3 regions of the Acidovorax lacteus genome follow, and region 3 is predicted to be linked to each of the others. Evidence: predicted binding sites of a transcription regulator. Region 3 holds the regulator's gene; each other region holds the start of a gene.

Region 1 (5,478 bases), on a different contig from region 3:
GCAGCGTGTCGCTCACCACGATGCCGCGGTTCACGTGCAGGCGCATCTTCTCGGCCAGAGCGGTGTTGGGGCGAATGCCCACCGCCATCACGACAAGGTCGGCCGGGACTTCGCTGCCGTCCTTGAAGCACACGGCACGCACGCGGCCCGCAAGTCCGTCCTCGCCCTCGCCGCGCAGCGATGCGGTTTGCGCCTGCATCAAAAAGCGCATGCCGCGCTCGGCCAGCGACTGCTGCAGCAGCTTGCCCGCCACGTCGTCGAGCTGACGTTCCATCAGCCATTCGCTGGCGTGCACCACGGTCACGTCCATGCCGCGCTTCATGAGGCCATTGGCAGCTTCCAGGCCCAGCAGTCCGCCGCCGATGACCACCGCATGGCGGTAGCGTGCGGCCGCGTCGATCATGGCCTGCGTGTCGGCGATGTCGCGGTAGGCGAGCACACCTTCCAGGTCGCGCCCTGGCAGGGGCAGCATGAACGGGTTGGAGCCCGTCGCCAGGATCAGCCGGTCGTACGGCGCTTCGACCACCGTGCCATCGGCCTGCTGGCCGCGCACCACGCGGCGCGTGCGGTCCACATCCGTCACGGTGTAGCCGGCATGCAGCGTGATGCCGTGCTCCTCGTACCAGGCCCAGTCGTTGAGCACGATCTCGTCCAGCGTCTGCTCGCCCGCCAGCACGGGCGACAGCAGGATGCGGTTGTAGTTGGGGTGCGGCTCGGCACCGAACACGGTGATCTCGTACAGATCGGGCGCGATCTTGAGCAACTCTTCCAGGGCGCGCACACCGGCCATGCCGTTGCCCACCATCACAAGCCGGGACTTCTTCATCGCAACCTCCGCGGGTGAATCGGAAAACAAAAAAGGCGTCCGCACCACGAGCGCTGGCTGTGCCAGCCCCAGGGTGGGGACGCCTTTGTCCTTGTGCGGTGCAGCGCGCCCTTGCGCTGCACCATGCAGGGGACCGTCTTCGGTCTTGCCCATACGGTTGCAAACCCCGTGCCAACTTGCTGACAACCCGTGTGTCGGACCCCCGCAGATGCCATTCACGTCCGAAGGTGTCCTTCGGACCCCGGGGAGCGGCCCCTGCACTCCAGACGATTGACCCAGATCAAGCGCACGCACAAATCGCTTTGCAAGCGCAACATTTGGTAGCACTCTAGGCTCATGAGCAAACGGCCACGCCGACACCGGGTGTGTCGATGGTCAGAAAGGGTTTGCGAAGCGTGGGGCGTACAGCCCTCGCAGCGTTGTCTGTTGGTCCTGTGTCCAAGGAGTCCTGCATGCGCGTCAACCATCCCGTCGTTCCGCACGAGTACCCGTTTCCTCCGGGCGAGACCCTGGTCTCCACCACCGATCTGCAGGGGCGCATCCTCTACTGCAACCCGATGTTCATCGAGGTGAGCGGCTATGAGCGCGAAGAGCTGCTGGGACAGCCCCACAACCTGATTCGCCACCCCGACATGCCAGAGGAGGCGTTTCGGGACATGTGGGAGACCATCGCCAAAGGCATTCCGTGGTCGGCTCCGGTGAAGAACCGCCGCAAGGATGGTTCGTACTACTGGGTGATGGCGAATGTCACGCCCTTGATGCAGGGCGAGCGACCCGTGGGCTACATGTCGGTGCGCACAGAGGCCACCCGTGCGCAGATCCAGGAGGCCGAGCAACTCTATGCCCGCATGCAGGAGGAAAAGTCGTCCGGGCGCATGGTCCACCGGCTGCTGGCAGGGCGGGTGGTGCGCGACACCGTGGCAGGGCGGCTCGCCGAGCGGATGCGCCTGCACCCGGCCTACAAGCTTGTGCTGGGCATGCTGCTGCTGGTGGCGCTGGCCGCGGGCGCGGCCACACTGAGCGGTCAGCCCTGGACATTGACCGCCGCACTGGCCTGGCTGGCAGTGGTGGCCGGTGCACTGGGCATGGCCTGGTACCTGCATGGCATGACGCTGGGGCCCATCGCGCAGATGCTGGGCTGGGCGAATCGCATGGCCGCAGGAGACCTCACGCAAAAGATCAGCGCCAGCCGAGACGATGCGGTGGGCTATCTGCAGAAGGCCTTGGCACAGCTCAATGTGAACCTGCTGTCCATCGTGCGCGACGCGCGCAACGAGAGCGAGCGCATGCAGTTGTCCACCCGCGAGATAGCGCAGGGCAACCAGGACCTCTCATCGCGCACCGAGGCGCAGGCCAGCAACCTGGAGCAGACGGCGGCTTCGATGGAGGAGATTACCGGTACGGTGCGCCAGACGGCGGAGTCTGCCCGCAAGGCCACCGAGCTGGCTTCGCAGGCCGCTGAAGTGGCCGAGCGCAGCAGCAAAGCCGTGAACGGCGTGGCCGATACCATGCAGCAGATCCAGAGCGCTTCGGCCAAGATCGGCGAGATCACCCAGCTCATCGACAGCATCGCCTTTCAGACCAACATCCTGGCGCTGAACGCTGCGGTGGAAGCGGCCCGTGCAGGCGAGCAAGGGCGCGGCTTTGCCGTGGTGGCCGCCGAGGTGCGGGCCTTGTCGCACCGCACGCTTTCAGCAGCCAAAGAAATCCGGCAACTCATCGAAGACTCGGCCCACAAGGTCGATGACGGGCAGGGCAAGACCGCGCTGGCTCAGAAAACCATGGGCGAGTCTCTGGAACTGGTGCGCCGCGTGAATGCGCTGATGGCGGAGATCCACGGTGCGGCCAACGAGCAGCTCAGCGGCATCTCGCAGGTCAATGCCGCGGTGGCCCAGATGGACACCATCACCCAGCAGAACGCTGCCCTGGTGGAAGAAAACGCGGCATCGGCCATGGCGCTGGCCTCTCAGGCCCAGGCGGTCACGGAAACCGTGCAGGTGTTCCGCATCGATGACACGGCTGCCACATCACAGCCCGACGCCGTGGCACTGCGCCGGTCGATGAAGGCGCTGCGCGTCAGCACGCCTCAGGTGCACTGAGCCAGCCTGGGCCACTGGCCTGCCAGGGCGGAGCGGGCGCGCGTCAGCTGCTTTCGCGCACCATCAATTCAAAGCCCAGATCAACGCTGGGCTGCGCGACCGGCTCGCCCCGCATCAAGGCCAGCAGCATGTGTGCGCTGGCTTCCCCGATGGCTGTACGGGGCGTGCGCACCGTGGTCAACGGCGGCACCATCTGGTCACTCCCCGCCAGATCGTTGAAGCCCGCAATGGCCAGCCGCCCGGGCACCGCCACCTGCAGGCGCTGTGCGGCCAGCAGGCCGCCTTGTGCCAGATCGTCGTTGCAGAAGAAAACGGCATCCACTTCGGGGCGGGTGCGCAGCAACTCGTCCAGCAATTCGGCCCCGAGACGGATGGACGATGGCGCGGGGCTCAGCAGCTCCAACCTCGCGTCATAGCGGCCGGCTTCGCGCAGGCAGCGCCGGTAGCCTTCAGCACGCTGCAGGGTGCGCGGGTCCAGCTGCGCCGCCACAAAGGCAATGCGCTGATAGCCCCGGTCGAGCAGGTGTGCGGTCATCGTGAACGCTGCCTGCTGCTGTGAAAAGCCCACGCTGTGCACCCCGGGCGCGGTGGTCAGTTCCATCAGGTGCACGCAGGGCACGCCGCTGCCTGCGATCAGCTGCCGGGCTGTCTCGGTGCGGTCGAAGCCGGTCACCAGCAGGCCGGCGGGCCGATGGGCAAGATACGTGCGCAGCAGTTGTTCTTCTTCCTGCGGGTCGTAGTGCGTCACTCCAATCAGGGCCTGATAGCCCAGCGGAAACAGCGTGCGGTGCACGGCCTCCAACACATCGACGAACAGTGCGTTGGACAGCAGTGGTACGAGCACGGGCACCACGGCGCTGCGCTGCGATGCCAAGGCCCGCGCGGCGGGGTCTGGCACGTAGCCCAACTGCGTGGCCGCCAGCTTGACCCGTTCCACCAATTCGGCGGCGACCCCGCGCTCGCCCCGCAGGGCGCGCGATGCGGTGATGGGGCTGACCTCGGCCAGGCGGGCGACGTCGCTCAGGGTGGTACGGCCGGTGGACCGGCGGCGGGGTTCGGAACGGCTCAAGGGTTTTCCCGGGGGTGAGTCTGGCATTCTGGACGTAGGATAGCGCTGTCCTGAGGCTGAAACAAGCGCAGAAGCGGCCGGTATGGTGGCTGTTGCGCCGCTATTTCATCAGTCTAGAAGAGTTTTGGAGCACGCCCCTTGCGGCGTGTTTTTTTGAATGTGTTGGATAGCGCTACCAAGCCTATGAATGTCTCGTCTGAGCCTCTGTTTGTGGTGGTGATGGGTGTGGCGGGCTGTGGAAAGTCCAGCCTCGGTGCCGCGGTGGCCCAGGCCGAGGGTTTGCCGCTGATCGAAGGCGACGACCACCACAGCCCCGCCAGCCGCGACAAGATGCGCCGCGGCGTGCCGCTGACCGACGCCGATCGCGAGGGCTGGCTGACCACCCTCGGCGAGCAGTTGCAGGCGCATCCGCGCGGTGCGGTGCTCACCTGCTCGGCACTCAAGCACGCCTACCGGCAACGTCTGCGCACGGCTTGCCCGGCCTTGCGATTCCTGTTTCTGGACATCGACCGTCCGCATGCCGCCGAACGGGTGGCCGCCCGCGCCCATGCGCATTTTTTCTCCAGCAGCCTGGTGGACAGCCAGTTCGCCACGCTGCAGTCCCCGGTGGGTGAACCCGGTGTGCTGCGCCTGGACGCCTTGCTGGACATTCCTACCTTGCAGGCGCGTGCCAGCGCCTGGCTGCATCTCCCGGAGGCCGCATGAGCACCGAGTCCTCGTCCTTTGCGACCAAAACGAGTCATCCGTGGATGCGTGTTGCCGAAGGGGCCATGGCCATCTGTCTGGGGCTGATGGCGGTGGCCGTGTTCGTCAACGTGGTGCTGCGTTACGGTTTTGGCAGCGGCATTGTGGCCAGTGAGGAGTTGTCGCGCCTCTTGTTTGTGTGGATGGTGTTCATCGGCGCTGCCGCCGCGTACCCGCGAGGGGAGCACATGGCGTTCACAAGCCTCGCAGCCAAGCTGGCGCGCCGGCCGCGCGCGTTTGCGCTGCTCACGGCCCTGGTGCGTCTGCTGGTGGTCGCTGCCTGCGCCATGCTCGCCTGGGGCGCTTGGCAACAGGTGCTGGTGGGCATGGGCAGTCGCTCCGTGGTGCTGGGCTACCCGGCTGCGCTGCTGCCGTTGCCTGCACTGCTGTGCGCCCTGGCCATCGGGCTGATGGCTTCTGTCGAACTGGTGCGGCGCACGCCGCTGGACCTGGGCCACAGCGCGGAGGTGGAGTGATGTGGGGCATGACTGCGGAGGCGCAGGCCTTCATCGTGTTTTCGGTGGGCATGCTGGTGCTCATGGGCACCGGCATGAACATGGGCCTGGCCCTGGTGCTGACGGGCGCTGGCATGGCCTGGGTGCTCGACTTCTGGGACGCCCAGTTGCTGGCACAGAACCTGGTGGCCGGTGTGGACAGCTTTCCCCTGCTGGCGGTGCCATTCTTTGTGCTCGCAGGCGAGCTGATGAACTCGGGCGGCATCAGCCGTCGCATCATCGAGA
Region 2 (5,478 bases), on a different contig from region 3:
GTGGGCACGCCGGCCGCGCGGCTCATGCTGTCGGAGCCCACCAGCACCGCCGCCACGAACACGCCCGAGGCCACCACGCCCAGCGGGTGCAGCCCGGCCAGCATGGCGATCACGATGCCGCTGTAGCCGTAGCCCGGCGACATGTCGAGCGTGAGGTAGCTGGTGCGGCCCGCTACCTCGATGGCCCCGGCCAGCCCCGCCAGCCCGCCCGACAGCAGCGCCACCAGCACCACGGTGCGCGTGACCGGCACGCCCGCAAACGCCGCCGCGCGCGGGTTGGCCCCGGTGGCGCGGATGTCGAATCCCGGCACGGTGCGCGCCAGCAGCGCCCACAGCAGCACCGCCAGCGCCAGCGCCCACAGCAGCCCGGTATGCAGGCGGGTTTGGGGCACCAGGCGGTCCAGTTCCAACTCGGGCTGCAGGGCCACGCTTTGTGGCCAGCCCAGGGCCAGCGGGTCTTTCATTGCACCGTCAAGCAGGGCCGACACCAGCAGCAGCACCACGAAGTTGAGCAGCAGCGTGGTCACCACCTCGTCCACCCCCAGCCGCGCCTTGAGCAGCGCGGGCCCGAGCAGCAGCACCGCCCCGGCCAGCGCGGCGGCCAGCATCATCAGCGGAAACAGCAGCGCGGGCGGCCAGGCCAGGCCCGTGCCGCCGTGCAGCCCGCCCACGGCCACGGCGGCCAGCGCACCGGCATAGAGCTGCCCCTCGGCCCCGATGTTGAACAGCCGCGCCCGAAACGCCACCGCCGCGGCCAGCCCGGTCAGGATCAGCGGCACGGCCCGCGTGAGCGTTTCAGTCAGCGCAAACACCGAGCCGAACGCGCCCTGCAGCAGCAGCCCGTAGGTGGGCCCCACGGGCGCGCCCGCCCAGCGCACCAGCAGCCCACACACCAGCAGCGTGAACAGCACGGCGCCCACCGGGGCGGCCAGGTAGGCCCAGGCAGAGGTGTGGGGGCGGGGTTCGAGGCGCATGGGCGATCAGGCGGCGGCAGGTTGCGCAGGGTGGCTGGAGAGCGCGCCGGCCATCGCCAGCCCGATGGATTCGCGGCTCCAGGCCTCGGCCGGGCGGGCCTCGCTCAGGTGGCCTGCGTGCATCACGGCCACGCGGTCGCCCAGGGCCAGCACTTCGTCGAGGTCGTCCGAGATCAGCAGCACCGCGGCACCCGCGTCGCGCGCGGCCAGCAGTTGTTGCTGCACGAATTGCACCGCGCCGATGTCGAGCCCCCAGGTGGGCTGGTGCGCCACGATGAGGCGCGGGCCCGGCGCGCCATCGGCCACCGGCAGCAGCGCACGGCCCAGGATGAGCTTTTGCATGTTGCCGCCCGACAGGGCCCGCGCCGGGCTGCCCGGGCCGCCGCCGCGCACGTCAAAGCGCTGCAGCACCCGCGCGGCATGGGCCTGGGCGGCCGCGCGGCGCACCCAGCGGCCCAGCGCCCAGCCGTGCGCAAAGCGGGGCGCGCGCAGGCGCTCGGACACCGCGTTTTCCCACACGGGCAGGTCGCCCACCACGCCCACGGCGTGGCGGTCTTCGGGGATGCGGGCCACGCCGCGTTCCACCAACCAGGCCGGGCGTGCAGGCAGGGGGGCACCGTCCAGCAGCACCTGGCCTGCGGTGGCGCTGCGCTGGCCGCACAGCAACTCGGCCAGCGCCACCTGGCCGTTGCCCGACACGCCGGCAATCGCCACGATCTCGCCCGCGCGCAGCGCCAGGTGCACGCCGTGCAGTGCGTCGCGCGCATGGCGGCCCGCGGTGTGCACGGCGGCCAGTGCACACACCACGGCCCCGGCAGGGCCAGCGGGGCGGCGCTCCAGCGGGGCCACGGCATGGCCCACCATCCACTGCGCCAGTTGGGCGGCGTGCGTGTCGGCGGCGCGGGCCTCGGCCACCAGGCGGCCCTGGCGCAGCACGGCCACGCGGTGCGACACGCGCAGCACCTCGCCCAGCTTGTGGCTGATGAAGATCACCGACAGGCCCTCGGCCACCAGTTGCGAGAGCGTGGCGAACAGGGCCTCGCTTTCTTGCGGCGTGAGCACGGCCGTGGGCTCGTCCAGGATCAGGATGCGTGCGCCCCGGTACAGGGCCTTGAGGATTTCGACCCGCTGGCGCTCGCCCACCGAGAGGCTGCCCACGCGCGCGTCGGGCTCCACCGCCAAGCCAAAGCGGCGCGACACCTCGGCCAGCCGCTCACGGGCGGCGCGTCGGCGTGAGAACGGCAGCCACAGCGGCTCGGTGCCCAGCACGATGTTGTCGAGCACGCTCAGGTTGTCGGCCAGCGTGAAGTGCTGGTGCACCATGCCGATGCCCGCGGCCAGCGCCGCACGCGGCTGCCCGGGCGGCAGCGGCTGGCCCAGCACCTCGATGCTGCCCGCGTCGGCCGTGTAGTGGCCGAACAGAATCGACATCAGCGTGGACTTGCCCGCGCCGTTTTCGCCCAGCAAGGCCAGCACCTCGCCGCGGGCCAGGGTCAGGCTGATACCGTCGTTGGCCACCAGCCTGCCGAAGCGCTTGGTGATGCCGGACAGGCGCAGCACCACGGCCGCTGGCGGGATGCCCGCGGACGGGGGCGATGCGTCGGAAGGCGCAGTCATGCCAGCGTCTTGCACAGTGTGCGGGCTGAGGAGGACGTGGCGAGGGAAGCGGGCACAAGCCGGCGCACCAAGGCGGGCGTGGCGGGGCCGTGGCCCACGCCGCGCCGTCTGCGGGCGCCGTGCCCCTTCACTTGGCGGTGGACTTGGGCTGCGAGTCGTCCACCTTGACGGTGAACTTGCCCGAGAGAATCTCAGCCTCGCGGGCGCGCACCTTGGCCACCAGATCGGCCGGGACTTTCTTCTCGAACGTACCCAGCGGCGAGAGCTCAGACCCCTTGTGCTTCATCATCGAATACGGGCCGTAGTCCTCGGCGGTGAACTTGCCCTCTTTGACCAGCTTGATCGCGCGGTCGATGCTCGGCTCCATGTGCCACAGGGCCGAGGCCACCACCGTGTCGGGGTACTGCGGCTGGGTGTTGATGACGTTGCCAATGGCGAGCTTGCCCTTTTCCTTGGCCGCATCGCTCACGCCAAAACGCTCGGCGTACAGCACGTCGGCGCCCTTGTCGATCATGGCGAGCGTGGCTTCCTTGGCCTTGGGCGGGTCGAACCAGCTGTTGATGAAGGTCACCGTGAACTCGACCTTGGGGTTCACCTCCTTGGCACCGGCCATGAAGGCATGCATCAGGCGGTTGACCTCAGGGATCGGAAAACCGCCGACCATGCCGATCTTGTTCGTCTTGGTCATGCCGCCCGCGATCATGCCGGTGAGATAGGCGGGCTCCTGGATGTAGTTGTCGAACACGCTGAAGTTGGGCGCCTGTGGCTTGCCCGACGAACCCATGAGGAACTGCACCTTGGGAAAGTCTTTGGCCACCTTGCGGGCGGCGGCCTCCACGCCGAACACCTCGCCCACGATGAGCTGGTTGCCGGCGGCGATGTACTCGCGCATCACGCGCTCGTAGTCGGCGTTGGCCACGTTTTCGCTGGCCTTGTATTCGATCTCGCCCCGCGCTTCGGCGGCCTTGAGCGCCTTGTGGATGCGGCTGACCCACTGCTGCTCGAACGGCACCGTGTAGATGGCCGCCACCTTGAGCTTGGCCTGCGCCGCCGCCAGCGACGGGGCCAGGCCCAGTGCGGCCGACAGGGCGATGGAAGTGGCCAGCAGGTGGCCGGTGAAAAGGCGGCGGGTGGTCATCGGGCAATCTCCAGACAAGGGTGAACCAGAACGGTGCATGACGGTAACGGTGCCGCCGCAGGCTGCAAGATGCGCGCCAGCCGGGCTTCAGGCGCGTCGCCTGGGCTTACTTGGTGCCAAAGATCCGGTCGCCCGCGTCGCCCAGGCCCGGCAGGATGTAGCCGTGGTCGTTGAGTTCGCGGTCGATGGCGGCGGTGAAGATGGGCACGTCGGGGTGGGCCTTTTGCAGCGTGGCGATGCCCTCGGGTGCGGCCAGCAGGCACACGAACTTGATCGAGCGGGGCTTGAGCTGCTTGAGCCGCTCCACCGCCGCTGCGGCCGAGTTGCCGGTGGCCAGCATCGGGTCGACCACGACGATGTCGCGCTCTTCCATCTCGGACGGCATCTTGAAGTAGTACTCCACGGGCTGCAGCGTGTTCGGGTCGCGGTACAGGCCGATGTGGCCCACGCGCGCGCCGGGCACCACGTTGAGCATGCCGTCCAGAAAGCCGTTGCCCGCGCGCAGGATGGACACGAGCACCAGCTTCTTGCCGTCGATGACCTTCGCGGTCATCTTCTCAAGAGGGGTTTCGATCTCGATGTCCTGCAGCGGCATGTCGCGCGTCACCTCGTAGGCCATGAGGGTGCTCAGTTCGCCCAGCAGACGGCGGAAGCTGTTGGTGCTCGCATCCTTTTTGCGCATGAGCGTGAGCTTGTGCTGCACCAGCGGGTGGGTGATGACATGGACGTTGTGGTTGTGCATGGCGGTTTACAGAGGCCGGGCCGCGCGGCGGCGCACCCGGCGGGCGTTGAAAGATGGAAAAAACCGGTCAGTCTGCCAGAAAGCGGGCGTAGCGGGCCAGATCGACGTTGCCGCCGCTGATGATCAGCCCCACGCGCTGGCCGCGGGTGGAGACACCGCCGTGCAGCGCCCCGGCCAGAGCGAGCGCACCCGTGGGCTCGACCACGATTTTCTTGCGCTCTGCAAAAAAGCGCAGGCCTTGCATCAACTGCTCGTCGGTGGCCGTGACCATGTCGTGCACATGGGCCCGGATGATGGGGAAGGTGAGCTCGCCCAGCGCCTGGGTCTGCGCGCCGTCGGCAATGGTGTGCGGGGTAGGAATGCGCACGATGTGGCCCGCGCGCACCGATTGCTGGCCGTCGTTGCCCGCGGCGGGCTCCACGCCCACCACGCGGCAGTGCGGGGCCAGCGCCTGCGCAGCCAGCAGGCTGCCGGCCAGCAGGCCGCCGCCGCCCACGCACACGAACAGCAGGTCCAGGTCGGGCACTTCCTGCAGCAGTTCGAGCGCGGCCGTGCCTTGGCCGGCGATCACGTGCGGGTGGTCGAACGGCGGGATCAGCGTGAGGCCGCGCTCCTGCGCAATGCGGCGGCTGATGGCCTCGCGGTCTTCGGTGTAGCGGTTGTAGGTGACCACCTGCGCGCCGTAGGCCCGCGTGGCAGCCATCTTGGAGACGGGCGCGTCCTCGGGCATGACGATCACGGCGGGCATGTCGAGCAGCCGTGCCGACAGCGCCACCGCCTGCGCGTGGTTGCCCGCCGAGAAGGCCAGCACACCGGCTTTGCGCTGCGCGTCGCTCAGGCGGCTGAGCGCGTTGTAGGCGCCGCGGAACTTGAATGAGCCCGTGCGCTGCAGGTTCTCGCACTTGAAGTACACGCGCCCGCCCAGCATGTCGTCGGCCGATACCGAGCGCAGCACCGGCGTGCGGTGCGCGTTGCCGGCCAGGCGCTGGGCGGCGTCCTGCACATCG
Region 3 (5,478 bases):
CCCGACGTGTTCTACATCGTGACGCACGCCTTGCGCAGCGGTGCGCGCGCCGGCCTGGTGGCCGGGCTGGGCATTGCCGCCGGCTGCTGCGTGCACATCGTGGCCGCAGCCCTGGGCGTAGGTGCGCTGCTGGCCTCGTCGGCCACAGCCTTCACCGTGCTCAAGTGGCTAGGTGCCGCCTACCTGGTGTGGATGGGCGTGCGCATGCTGCGCGCGCAGCCGGGTGACGGCCTGGCCGCCGTAGCCCGCAGCGCCCAGGCCGAGCGCGCACCGGCCACGCCGCTTGTGCAGGTGTTCCTGGGCGGCTTCTGGACGAATGTGCTCAACCCCAAGGTGGCGCTGTTCTTCTTGGCCTTCGTGCCGCAGTTCATTGCACCGGACACGGAACACAAGACGCTCGCCTTTCTGCTGCTGGGCCTGCTGTTCAACGTGAACGCACTGCCCATCAGCGCTGCATGGGCGCTGGGCGCGGCCTGGATGGCGCGGCGCGTGGGTGCGCTCCAGCGGCGCATGCACTGGCTGGACCGCGTGGCCGGTGCCATGTTCATCGGCTTCGGACTCAAGCTGGCCTTCACGGACCAGCCGACCGCTTAAACATTCAGGAGGCGTACCCATGCCCATCACCCCCCAGGAAGCGCTGCAGCGCACCATCGAGCACCGCGAAATCTTCCACGACGAGATGCTGCACCTGATGCGGCTCATCATGAACGGCGAGCTATCGCCCGTGATGACGGCTGCCATCATCACCGGCTTGCGCGTGAAGAAGGAAACCATCGGCGAAATCACCGCCGCCGCGCAGGTGATGCGCGAGTTTTCCACCAAGGTGCATGTGGGCGACCGCACGCACCTCGTGGACATCGTAGGCACGGGCGGCGACGGCGCCAACACCTTCAACATCTCCACCTGCTCGATGTTCGTGGCCGCAGCCGCCGGTGCCAAGGTCAGCAAGCACGGTGGGCGCGGGGTGTCGAGCAAGAGCGGCAGCGCCGACGTGATGGAATCGCTGGGCGTGCACATCAACCTCAAGCCCGAGCAGATCGCGCAGTGCATTGCCGAGGTCGGCATCGGCTTCATGTTCGCCCCCAACCACCACCCGGCCATGAAGAACGTGGCCCCGGTGCGCAAGGAACTGGGCGTGCGCACCATGTTCAACATCCTGGGCCCGCTCACCAACCCGGCCGGTGCGCCCAACATCTTGATGGGCGTGTTCCACCCTGACCTCGTGGGCATCCAGGTGCGCGCGCTGCAGCGCCTGGGCGCCGAGCACGCGGTGGTCGTCTATGGCCGCGATGGCATGGACGAAGTCAGCCTGGGCGCGGCCACGCTGGTGGGCGAATTGCGCAATGGCGAGATTCACGAATTCGAAATCCACCCCGAAGACTTCGGCCTGGCCATGGCCAGCAACCGCACGCTGAAGGTGGACACGCCCGAGCAGTCGCGCGACATGCTGCTGGGCGTGCTGCGCGGCGACAGCGGCCCCGCGCACGACATCGTCTGCCTGAACGCCGGAGTGGCGCTGTATGCGGCCAACGTGGCCGACAGCATGGGCGACGGCATTGCGCGCGCGCGCGCGGCGCTGGCCAGTGGCGCGGCGCTGGCCAAGCTTGAGCAGCTCGTGGCCCGCACGCACGCGCTGGCCGCCTGACGGACCCCGGCCGTGTGGCACGACAGCGGCACCTGGATTGCCCTGGGCGTCTCGGCCCTGTTCATCGGTGTGGGCGTGGCCCTGCACCGGGTCTTTCTTCACATCCTCCAGCAGCCCCCGCAAGGGGACGACAAGGCCCCACCCCATGAGTGACATCCTCGACAAGATCGTTGCCGTCAAGCGCGAAGAGATCGCCGCCGCGCAAAAGAAGGTTTCGCTGGCCGCCGTGCGCGCCGACGCCGAAAGCCGCGTGCTCACGCGCGACTTCGAAGGCGCGCTGCGCGCCAAGATCGCCGCCGGCCAGGCCGCGGTGATCGCCGAGATCAAGAAGGCCAGCCCGAGCAAAGGCGTGCTACGCGAGGACTTCATCCCGGCCGACATCGCCCAGAGCTACGCCGAGGGCGACGGCCGCGTGAGCGCCGCCTGCCTGTCGGTGCTGACCGACCGCCAGTTCTTCCAGGGCAGCGTGGACTACTTGAAGCAAGCCCGTGCGAGCTGCGCGCTGCCCGTGCTGCGCAAAGACTTCATGGTCGACGCGTACCAGATCTACGAAGCCCGCGCGATGGGGGCCGATTGCGTGCTGCTGATCGCCGCCTGCCTGGAGGACGCGCAGATGGCCGATCTCGAAGCCGTGGCCCACAGCCTGGACATGGCCGTGCTGGTGGAGGTGCACGACGGCCCTGAGCTGGAGCGCGCGCTGCGCCTGAAAACCCGGCTCGTGGGCATCAACAACCGCAACCTGCGCACCTTCGAGGTGTCGCTGGACACCACGCTGGGCCTGCTGCCGCAGGTGCCGGCAGACCGGCTGCTGGTGACCGAGTCGGGCATCCTCGCGCCCGCCGACGTGCAACGCATGCGCGCGGCCGGGGTGCACGCCTTCCTGGTGGGCGAGGCCTTCATGCGCGCGCCCGACCCGGGCATGGCGCTGGCCAAGCTGTTCCAGTAAAGCTATATTTTTGATAGCACACTTTCTTGCATGGACAAGCACAAGCAGGCCTTTTGATGCAGAGCCCTGACACCACCCAGCTGCACAGCGCAAACCCGTCCGACTGGCCTGTGGCCCCGGGCTGGCAGCTGCTGGTGGATGAGTTCTTCGCCAGCGCCGCCGGGCAGGGCCTGCAGCGGTTTCTGGCCGAGCGGCTGGCCGCGGGCGCCACGGTGTTTCCGCCCCGGCCGCTGCGCGCACTCGAACTCACGCCGCCCGAAGCCACGCGCGTGGTCATCCTGGGGCAAGACCCGTACCACGGCCGCGGCCAGGCCGAGGGCTTGGCATTCTCGGTCGCACCCGGCGTGCCGCTGCCACCCTCGCTGCGCAACATCTTCAAAGAGCTGCAGCGCGACCTGGGCACACCCCCGCCCGCCTGGCCCGAGCCCGGCGGCAGCCTCGTCAAATGGGCGCGCAACGGGGTGCTGCTGCTCAACACCTGCCTCACCGTGGAAGAAGCCCAGCCCGCCAGCCATGCCGGCCGCGGCTGGGAGGTGCTGACCGACGCCGTGATTCGCCACGTGGCCCAGGGCCCACGCCCGGTGGTGTTCATGCTGTGGGGCTCGCACGCGCAGAGCAAGCGCCCGCTCATCGACCACCAGCGCCATCTGGTGCTCACGGCCAACCACCCGTCGCCGCTGTCGGCACTGCGCCCGCCTGCGCCCTTCATTGGCTGCGGACACTTCGGGCGTGCGCGCGCGTTTCGGGAACAGCAGGAGCAGCGCGAGGCCGCGGGCGGCGCGGGCTGAGGCGCGCGGGCGGTACAGCCCCACCCGTAGGCCGCGCCACGCGGGGCCCTCTCAGAGCGCCTTGCGCAAGTTGGCAGGCGCGATCTTCAGCGCCTCGCGGTATTTGGCCACCGTGCGGCGCGCGCATTCGATGCCCTGCTCCTTGAGCATCTCGGCGATCTGGCTGTCCGACAAGGGCTTGGCCGGGCTTTCGGCCGCCACAAACTGCTTGATCAGCGCGCGCACGGCGGTGCTCGATGCGTTGCCGCCGGTCTCAGTGCCCAGGCCCGAGCCAAAGAAGTACTTGAGCTCGAAAGTGCCGATGGGCGTGGCCATGTACTTGGCCGTGGTCACGCGGCTGATGGTGGATTCATGCAGGCCCAGCTCGTCGGCAATGTCACGCAGCACCAGCGGGCGCATGGCCAGCTCGCCATGCACGAAGAACGCGCGCTGGCGATCCACGATGGCGCGCGACACGCGCAGGATGGTGTCGAAGCGCTGCTGGATGTTCTTGATGAACCAGCGCGCCTCTTGCAGCCGCTGCTGGAGCGCCTGGTGGCCTTCGCCGCCGCGGTGGCCGCGCAGCGCGCCCGCGTACACGTCGTGCACGCGCAGGCGCGGCATCACATCCGGGTTGAGCTGCACCACAAACTGGGGCTGCCCCTCGCGGCTGCGGGCCGCCTTGCGCACGATCACATCGGGTACCACCACATGCCGCTCCACATCGGCAAAGCGGCGGCCCGGGCGCGGCTCCAGCCGTGCGATCAGCGCCATGGCGGCGCGCGTGCGCTCTTCGCCCTCGCCCGTGGCCTGCGTGAGCCGCCGCACATCGCGGCGTGCCAGCTGCTCCAGCGGCTGGTCGCAAATGCACAAGGCCGCACGCACCACGGCAGGATCGGTGTCGTCGTCCTCGTCGGCTGCCAGGGCTGAAAGCTGCAGGCGCAGGCATTCGGCCAGGTTGCGCGCCCCCACGCCCACCGGCTCCAGGCTTTGCAGCAGGCGAAGGGCCACGGTGAAGCGGTGCACCAGCTCTTCGAGCTGCTCCAGATCGTCATCGCCCGCCAAACCCCGGGCTAGGTCTTCGAGCGGGTCTTCCAGGTAGCCGTCGTCAGTCAGCGATTCGATGAGAAAGCGCAATGCGGCGCGGTCCACCTCATTCAGGCGCAGGGCCAGCGCCTGCCGATGCAGAAAGTCGGTGAGCGACTCGTGCGCATGGGCCAGGTCGGTGGCGTCTGTCTCGTCCTCTTCGCCGCCATTGCGCTGGCGCGCAGGGGCGTCACCGCCCCACTCGGTGTCGTTGGCCGACCATTCCACGCTGCCATCGCCCTCCCAGTCGGGCGCGGTGTCGCCCAAGGGGGGCTCAGCGCCTTCGCTGGGCGTGGCGCTGTCGGCAAGGCGCTCGCCGGTCTCCAGCGCCGGGGCCACGCGTGCGGCTTCGTCGGCCGCGTAGTCGTCGGTCTGCGCAGGGGCATCGGCCTCGGCCATGCCGAAATCTTCGCGCACAGCCTCGTCGGCGGTGCGCTCCAGGAACGGGTTGTCGTCGAGCATCTGCTCGACTTCTTGCGACAGCTCCAGCGTGGACAGCTGCAGCAGCCGGATCGACTGCTGCAACTGCGGCGTGAGCGCGAGATGCTGCGAGACGCGCAGCGACAGACCGGGCTTCATCACACCCACGCGGCCGCTGCGCGGCCCCCGAATCGCCACCGGCCGCTGCCAGGCGCGCGCGTCTGGCCGGTCGGCTGCGCACAGCGCATCGTCAGAAACAGCACCGCCACGGCTACATCCGGAAGTGTTCGCCCAGGTACACCCGGCGCACCTCGGCGTTGTCCACGATCTCCGAGGGCGTGCCCTGCGCCAGTACCTTGCCTTCGCTGATGATGAAGGCGTGGTCGCAGATGCCCAGGGTTTCGCGCACGTTGTGGTCCGTGATCAGCACCCCGATGCCCCGGGCTTTGAGGAAACCAATGATGCGCTGGATCTCGATGACCGCAATCGGGTCAATGCCGGCAAAGGGTTCGTCCAGCAGGATGAAGCGCGGCTGCGTGGCCAGGGCACGGGCGATCTCGACGCGGCGGCGCTCGCCGCCCGACAGGGCCAGCGCGGGCGATGCACGCAGGTGC

Evidence for each region. Region 3 encodes sigma-54, which starts transcription at its own class of promoters, with help from an activator protein. Its sites were predicted from a motif close to TGGCANGNAANCTGCTTT; they were not measured.
Region 1: nirB (nitrite reductase large subunit NirB) is a predicted target of sigma-54. The motif match lies at 983-1,000, and genes of this name have one in related genera.
Region 2: ABD866_RS05755 (BMP family protein) is a predicted target of sigma-54. The motif match lies at 3,791-3,808, and genes of this name have one in related genera.

The regions. Positions count from the first base shown of each region.
Region 1 is NZ_BAABEX010000029.1:262,159-267,636, forward strand. Features, by position in the region: gene nirB (nitrite reductase large subunit NirB) at 1-826, opposite strand, end outside; gene ABD866_RS14045 (methyl-accepting chemotaxis protein) at 1,279-2,925, shown strand; gene gntR (HTH-type transcriptional regulator GntR) at 2,969-4,021, opposite strand; gene ABD866_RS14055 (gluconokinase) at 4,178-4,699, shown strand; gene ABD866_RS14060 (TRAP transporter small permease subunit) at 4,696-5,214, shown strand; gene ABD866_RS14065 (TRAP transporter large permease) at 5,223-5,478, shown strand, end outside.
Region 2 is NZ_BAABEX010000007.1:510,064-515,541, reverse strand. Features, by position in the region: gene ABD866_RS05765 (ABC transporter permease) at 1-974, opposite strand, end outside; gene ABD866_RS05760 (ABC transporter ATP-binding protein) at 981-2,591, opposite strand; gene ABD866_RS05755 (BMP family protein) at 2,719-3,729, opposite strand; gene upp (uracil phosphoribosyltransferase) at 3,836-4,471, opposite strand; gene ABD866_RS05745 (threo-3-hydroxy-L-aspartate ammonia-lyase) at 4,539-5,478, opposite strand, start outside.
Region 3 is NZ_BAABEX010000024.1:148,935-154,412, forward strand. Features, by position in the region: gene ABD866_RS11535 (LysE family translocator) at 1-594, shown strand, start outside; gene trpD (anthranilate phosphoribosyltransferase) at 614-1,645, shown strand; gene ABD866_RS11545 (hypothetical protein) at 1,658-1,798, shown strand; gene trpC (indole-3-glycerol phosphate synthase TrpC) at 1,791-2,591, shown strand; gene ABD866_RS11555 (uracil-DNA glycosylase) at 2,648-3,379, shown strand; gene ABD866_RS11560 (RNA polymerase factor sigma-54) at 3,431-5,023, opposite strand; gene lptB (LPS export ABC transporter ATP-binding protein) at 5,136-5,478, opposite strand, start outside.